Regions from separate parts of the Anoxybacillus sp. UARK-01 genome, predicted to be linked through region 1. Evidence: riboswitches for the same ligand, from Rfam matches in the RefSeq annotation. Region 1 holds a riboswitch; each other region holds the start of a gene.
What was found. Region 1 has a riboswitch for lysine ahead of B6A27_RS10755 (aspartate kinase). Riboswitches for the same ligand answer to the same signal wherever they lie in the genome.

Region 2: linked by a shared signal. The riboswitch ahead of B6A27_RS17870 (amino acid permease) and the one ahead of B6A27_RS10755 (aspartate kinase) in region 1 are both predicted to bind lysine.
Region 3: linked by a shared signal. The riboswitch ahead of B6A27_RS17630 (amino acid permease) and the one ahead of B6A27_RS10755 (aspartate kinase) in region 1 are both predicted to bind lysine.

What each region holds. Positions count from the first base shown of each region.
Region 1 is NZ_NASY01000042.1:218,011-220,284, forward strand. It holds gene uvrC (excinuclease ABC subunit UvrC) at 1-816, shown strand, start outside; lysine riboswitch at 885-1,063, shown strand; gene B6A27_RS10755 (aspartate kinase) at 1,196-2,274, shown strand, end outside.
Region 2 is NZ_NASY01000057.1:32,122-34,395, reverse strand. It holds gene B6A27_RS17875 (M3 family oligoendopeptidase) at 1-825, opposite strand, end outside; lysine riboswitch at 986-1,169, shown strand; gene B6A27_RS17870 (amino acid permease) at 1,264-2,274, shown strand, end outside.
Region 3 is NZ_NASY01000056.1:47,351-49,624, reverse strand. It holds gene B6A27_RS17635 (peptide MFS transporter) at 1-192, shown strand, start outside; lysine riboswitch at 784-971, shown strand; gene B6A27_RS17630 (amino acid permease) at 1,081-2,274, shown strand, end outside.

The sequences.
Region 1 (2,274 bases):
TTGCTCCAGGTGCCTGTTATTCAGCCGAAAAGAGGAAAGAAAAAAGAGCTGGTCGATCTTGCGAGTAAAAATGCAGCGATCGCTTTAAAAGAGAAGTTTTATCTTATTGAACGCGATGAAGAACGAACGGTTAAAGCGGTTGAAAACTTAGGAGTTGCGTTGAACATTCCAACACCGCATCGAATCGAAGCGTTTGATAATTCTAATATCCATGGGGCTGATCCGGTTTCGGCGATGGTGGTGTTTATCGACGGCAAGCCTGAGAAAAAAGAATATCGCAAATATAAAATTAAAACTGTGAAGGGGCCAGATGATTATGAATCAATGCGCGAGGTTGTACGGCGGCGATATAGCCGTGCTTTAAAGGAACGCCTTCCTCTTCCGGATTTGATTTTAATTGATGGAGGAAAGGGACATCTGGCGGCTGTTCGCGATGTGTTAGAAAATGAGTTGGGCTTGGAAATTCCGCTTGCCGGTCTTGTAAAAGACGACAAGCATCGCACATCGGAATTAATCATGGGAGATCCACCACAAATCGTGCCATTGTCGCGAAACAGCCAAGAATTTTATTTGCTGCAGCGCATTCAGGATGAAGTCCATCGTTTTGCTATTACGTTTCATCGCCAGACGCGAGGAAAATCGTTATTTCAGTCCGCGCTTGACCACATTCCGGGAGTTGGAGAAAAGCGAAAAAAAGCGCTTCTTAAGCATTTTGGCTCTTTAAAAAATATAAAAGAAGCGACGATTGAGGAGCTGCAAAAAGCGGCGATTCCTCGCGCAGTTGCTGAAAAAATTTATGAAAAGCTGCGAGAATAGTATTGTCAATTGGAGAAAAAGCTGATACAATCACCTTAATTGCATATTTATACACTTCTAAGCACAGAAGTGAAGATAGAGGCGCGAACTTCAAGAGTAGGCATTTGGAGGAAAATGGGTTCCAAAGAAAAATGCCGAAAGGGGAGGCTCGCCGAAGTGGGGGAAGTCTCATTGCTTTTCCTGCTGGTCCTGCGTTTAAGAAATGTAGGACTGTCAAGATGACCCATCTTGGAGAGCTATCTCACTGTGTGGAGCGAATTCGTTTCTTTTCTTATTTCGTTATGCACAGCAATGAGAAGCCTCTCATTGCTGTTTTTTATTTGTTTCTATACCGGTATGGATGCTGAAATCAACATTTTAAGAACAAGGGATGAGAAAAATGGGAATGATTGTGCAAAAATTTGGCGGAACGTCTGTAGGATCTATTGAACGTATTCAGCATGTCGCTGATCGAGTAATGAGCGAGGTGCAAAAAGGACATCAAGTGGTCGTTGTCGTTTCAGCGATGGGAAAGACGACGAATCAGCTTGTGGATTTAGCCAAACAGCTAACGTCCCAACCTAGCAAGCGGGAGCTGGATATGCTTCTTTCGACAGGGGAGCAAGTGAGTATTGCCCTATTAGCGATGGCTTTGCAAGAAAAGGGGTATGCAGCTGTTTCTTTAACGGGCTGGCAAGCTGGAATCAAGACAGAGACTGTTCATGGCAATGCTCGCATTATAGATATTGACACAACGAGAATTCATCAATATTTGCAAGCAGGACAAATCGTCATTGTGGCTGGTTTTCAAGGAGTGACGGAAAAGGGAGATATCACGACTCTTGGTCGCGGCGGTTCTGACACGACAGCTGTAGCTTTAGCGGCCGCTCTACAAGCGGATAAGTGCGATATTTATACAGATGTGACAGGAGTGTTTACTACCGATCCGCGTTATGTAAAAGCAGCGAAAAAGCTAGAGGAAATTTCCTATGATGAGATGCTAGAGCTGGCCAATCTTGGAGCAGGAGTGCTTCATCCGCGGGCTGTAGAGTTTGCTAAAAATTATCAAGTATTGCTGGAAGTTCGTTCGAGTATGGAGGAAGAGAGCGGAACAACGGTAAAGGAGGATGTTTCAATGGAACAGCATTTAATTGTCAGAGGGATTGCTTTTGAAGATCAAGTAACAAAAGTGACGGTCCAAGGGCTCCCGCACGAGTTGCCTATGTTGCCAACCGTTTTTACAGCGTTAGCGAATCGCGGGATTAATGTCGATATTATTATTCAAAACACAACCAATAGCGGAGCAGCAGCTGTGTCGTTTTCCATTCGCACAGAGGATTTGCCTGAGACTTTGCAAGTGTTGGAATCATTCAAGGGAGCAAAGATAGAATATGAAAGCCAACTGGCCAAAGTATCGATTGTCGGCTCAGGAATGATCTCTAATCCAGGTGTAGCTGCACAAATGTTTCAAGTGTTAGC
Region 2 (2,274 bases), on a different contig from region 1:
CGTCGGGAATGAAAATGCTTCATCGTAATATTTCAACTTCTCGACGCCAATTCTTTTCCTCTGGCGTTCATACAGCTTTTCTGCGAACGGCACAATATAAGCTTTCACCTGCCCACGGAATCGCGCAACCATTTCAGCATCATAATCGGTCCGTCCCAACCTTGCATATCCAAGTTCAATAAAGTTGTTAAACCCTAGTTTTTTTGCAATGCTTGTCCGCACGTTGACAAGCTGATCGTAAATATCGTCAAATTGTTCCTCATGCGTTTCAAAAAAGGCAAATCGCGCTTCATTTGCCCGCTTCCGCATTTGCCGATCAGGCGACTCCACAAACGGCTGCAGCTGTGCCAACGTGTATTCTTGTCCTTCAAATAAAATTTTTGCGGAGGCTACCAATTTCGTATACTCGCTTGCTAGCTTATTTTCTAACTGTAAATCCGCGACAATCTCAGGAGAAAACGTTTTAAGCTCTGTTTCCGCAAGTGCAAATAACTGTTTTCCCCAGCGTTTTTCGAGCTCCGAACGAAATCGGGAGGCGACGAGCGCCTCATAATATTCGTTGACAAGGCCTTTGACAATCGGATCCACCTCATCGAAAAAATCTTGCTCCTGCTTATAAAAATCATCATTTGTATCAACCGTATGGCGAATATAGCAAATTTGCGCCATCGTGCTAAATTCGTTGCGCAGTTTATTGATTTGCTTCATCGCTTCATCCTGCTCTTCCGCATGCAGGGCCTGCTGAAACGCCTGCAATGCCGCTTGAAATTCTGTCTTTAGTTTTTCCATGTCAGGGCGTTTATATAGAAACTCGGAAAACTTCAAATCCATCCCTTCCTTTTCCTCAAAAATTTCTAACCTTAGTTATATTCCACTTGTTTGCTAAAAATTCCTGTTCATGCTTCAGATAAAAGCATATTGACGAATATTGTCGAATCGTGTATGATTATCAAGGTAATTGAATATTTTTTCTTCTCGTCAACTTAGATGAGATAGAGGTTGCAATGGATAAAAGTAGTTTGAATGAGGGACAGAGGAACCGATGACTTCAAACGAAAGGATTCATTGCCGAAGTTTGCAGCGTACTCTGGCGCCGCAAGCTGGGCCTGCATTCGAATAGAGTCAGGACTGCCATCGCTTAATGGAAGCGATGGAGCGCTATCTACATTAAGTTCGATGCGGATGTCACATGCACCCGTTGAAAACTTAAGGGTGTATTTTTTTTTTGATAAATGCGCAAATCAGAAAGGAGTAGGGGTTATCTTGCAGCAAAATAAACTAGGTCTCTGGGTATTAACGGCGCTTGTCGTTGGGAATATGGTTGGATCAGGAATTTTTATGCTTCCTCGTTCACTTTCAGAAGCCGCGAGCCCTTTAGGGGTCATTTTAGCTTGGCTATTAACAGGTGGCGGAGTGCTAATGACCGCTCTTGTCTTTGGCAATTTAGCGATTCGCAAGCCTGAGTTAAATGGCGGGCCGCAAATTTACGCGAAGGAATTGTTTCCAAAGAGATCAAACGCCTCGGTTTTATCGGGATTTATGTCTTCCTGGGGCTATTGGATTGGAAATTTTGCTGGAAACGTAGCTATTATTACGACATTTACGAGTTATTTATCCACATTCTTTCCGATTTTAACAAGCAAACAAACCGTATTTATGGTAGGCGCTACACCGATCAAACTCGGCAACCTCCTTACATTTATGGTTTGTACCGCTCTATTATGGGGAATGCACTTTATTATTTTGCGCGGCATCGAGGGAGCTGGAAAACTAAATTTCATAGCCACTTCGGCAAAGGTGCTCGGCTTCTTTTTATTTATTGCCATTAGCTTATTTGCATTTGATAAAAACAACATCGGCTCTGTTGTCGCTCCGCGTTACGATGAAGCAGGCCATGCCGTTAGCCTGTTCGGACAAGTGAACAGCGCGGCTATTGCGACATTATGGGCATTTGTCGGAGTGGAATCTGCGATTGTGTTCGCTTCACGTGCACGCAAGCAAACAGATGTCAAACGGGCAACCATTCTTGGTTTGCTGATTGCTCTCATCATTTACATTGGCATAAGTGTGCTTGTAATGGGCTTGCTGCCGCAAAAACAGTTGATTCATTCAGAGAAGCCTTTAGTGGATGCGATTCAAACCATTTTAGGGCCAAGCGGCGCATACATCTTAGCTGGACTTGGCCTTATCAGCCTTCTTGGCTCGACGCTCGGCTGGGTGCTGCTAAGCGCGGAGGTTCCGTATCAAGCCGCGAAGCAAGGTTTGTTTATCCCT
Region 3 (2,274 bases), on a different contig from region 1:
CGTCTCGCTTCCCTGCTAATGGGAGTTTGGTTATCAGCAACTGGTATCGCGAATATTTTAGCAGGTCAATTAGCAGCTTTTACGGAGTCATTAGGCTATCTAGAAATTTTCAGCTTAATTGGCGGCATTACCATTGTTCTTGGCTTTGTTCTGTTATTATTATCGAAAAAACTTGTAGAAATGTCAGAATAATAAAGAAAAAAGGATTCACTTATATCGTGAATCCTTTTTTCTTTGCTTATTTACCATTGGTCGTTTTAACATTCTTCAGTCGAGAAGTCTCCCATTTCTAAATCTTGCGAAGCTTGATGAAAGTGGGAGATGAATCGACTTCGGACAAGGACAGGCTTTTGCCTGTTCAATTGTCTGACCCTGTGGTAAAATAAACCTATGTCGTTCTTTCATAACTGGATATAGGAGGTTGCATGGAGAAAATAAAATGCGAAAACCAAGCTGATCCTTCCATGCGTAAAATATCCAAGGTACAAAAGAACTCCGAATTGTCGGACATCTAGGGTTGGAACGACCCGAAGTCACGCTCAGGGAGACGAAAGGCGGCTTTCGTCGTGGAACTGAGAAGCTCCCACTTCAAGCTTTAGCTAAGTGGTGAGTAGTTCACGAAACAGGATTTCTATCGTTCCATGCCTCTCGCTCTATTCCACGTATATAGTAAACATAGAAGGGTTTGGCTTTTTTGCGATTGAAGCATAAATAAATATTGTTTTTGTACAAAAATTGTTTTATAATCATCATGGAACAAAATGAATAGCATCCTCATTCACCCGATGAGGTAGAGGTTGCGGCTTTTATGAGTACAGCGAACGAGATGCAGAGAACATTGAAGACTTCGCTCGAAGGGAAAAGCCGCCGAAGTTGGCACATTTCTCTGGATGTGCGAACTGGGGCTGTCACCGAATAGGGGCAGCACTGTCACGGTTTGCGTAAAGCAACCGTGGGGCGCTATCTTCACGGAAGGGTTGATACGGGTAATGATTGCATTGCCGCCGAATCTCCTTCGGCGGCTTTTTTTATTGCCCGGCTCCTTTCCATGACAACATGAAAAAAAGGAGCGATGAAAACATGGAAAGCGTCATGCAAAAACAGGAAGCCGCCACACCGGCTTCGCCTAACCAGCTGCAACGAAAGCTAAAAACAAGGCATCTAACAATGATTTCTCTTGGGGGAACGATTGGTACTGGGTTGTTTTTAGCAAGCGGCGGAGCGATTCATACCGCTGGACCGGGTGGAGCGCTCATAGCGTATATCGCGATTGGAGTGATGGTATATTTTTTGATGACCAGCCTTGCGGAAATGGCCGCTTATATGCCCGTTACCGGAACGTTTAGTACGTATGCAACGAAATTTGTCGATCCTGCTCTCGGATTTGCTTTAGGATGGAACTACTGGTATAACTGGGCCATTACAATTGCCGCAGAACTCTCGGCTGTGACTATGATCATGAAATTTTGGTTTCCGAATAGCCCTTCACTTTTATGGAGCGCATTATGCTTAGTGATTATGTTTTTACTTAACTATTTATCTGTAAAAGGATTTGGTGAAGCCGAATATTGGTTTTCCCTTATTAAAGTAGTAACGGTTATTATTTTTCTTATTGTCAGCTTTTTCATGATTGTAGGTATTATGGGTGGTGAAGCGGTTGGATTTAGAAACTTCACCATCGGCGACGCTCCGTTCCATGGTGGGTTCATGGCGACTCTCGGCATTTTTATGGCCGCAGGATTTTCTTTCCAAGGAACAGAGCTGCTTGGGGTTGCAGCCGGTGAAAGCGAGGATCCGAAACGAAACATTCCTCGCGCCATTCGTCAAGTATTTTGGCGTATTTTGCTATTTTATATACTGGCTATTTTAGCAATCGGGCTGCTTATTCCGTATACAAATGAAAATCTAGCGAATAGCGACGTTACGGTCAGCCCATTTACTCTCGTCTTTGATAAAGCTGGCATTGCGTTGGCTGCATCCGTTATGAACGCCGTCATTTTAACAGCGGTTTTATCAGCCGGAAATTCCGGTATGTACGCATCTACTCGAATGCTTTGGGATCTAGCAAAAGAAGGAAAAGCGCCAAAATTTCTGGCCAAGCTAAATCACCGCGGTGTTCCTGTTAATGCATTACTAGTCACAGCTTCACTAGGAACGCTTGCTTTTTTGGCTTCTTTCTTTGGCGATGGCACCGTTTATGTATGGTTATTAAATGCCTCTGGTATGTCGGGATTCATTGCGTGGCTAGGCATCGCGGTCAGTCACTACCGTTTC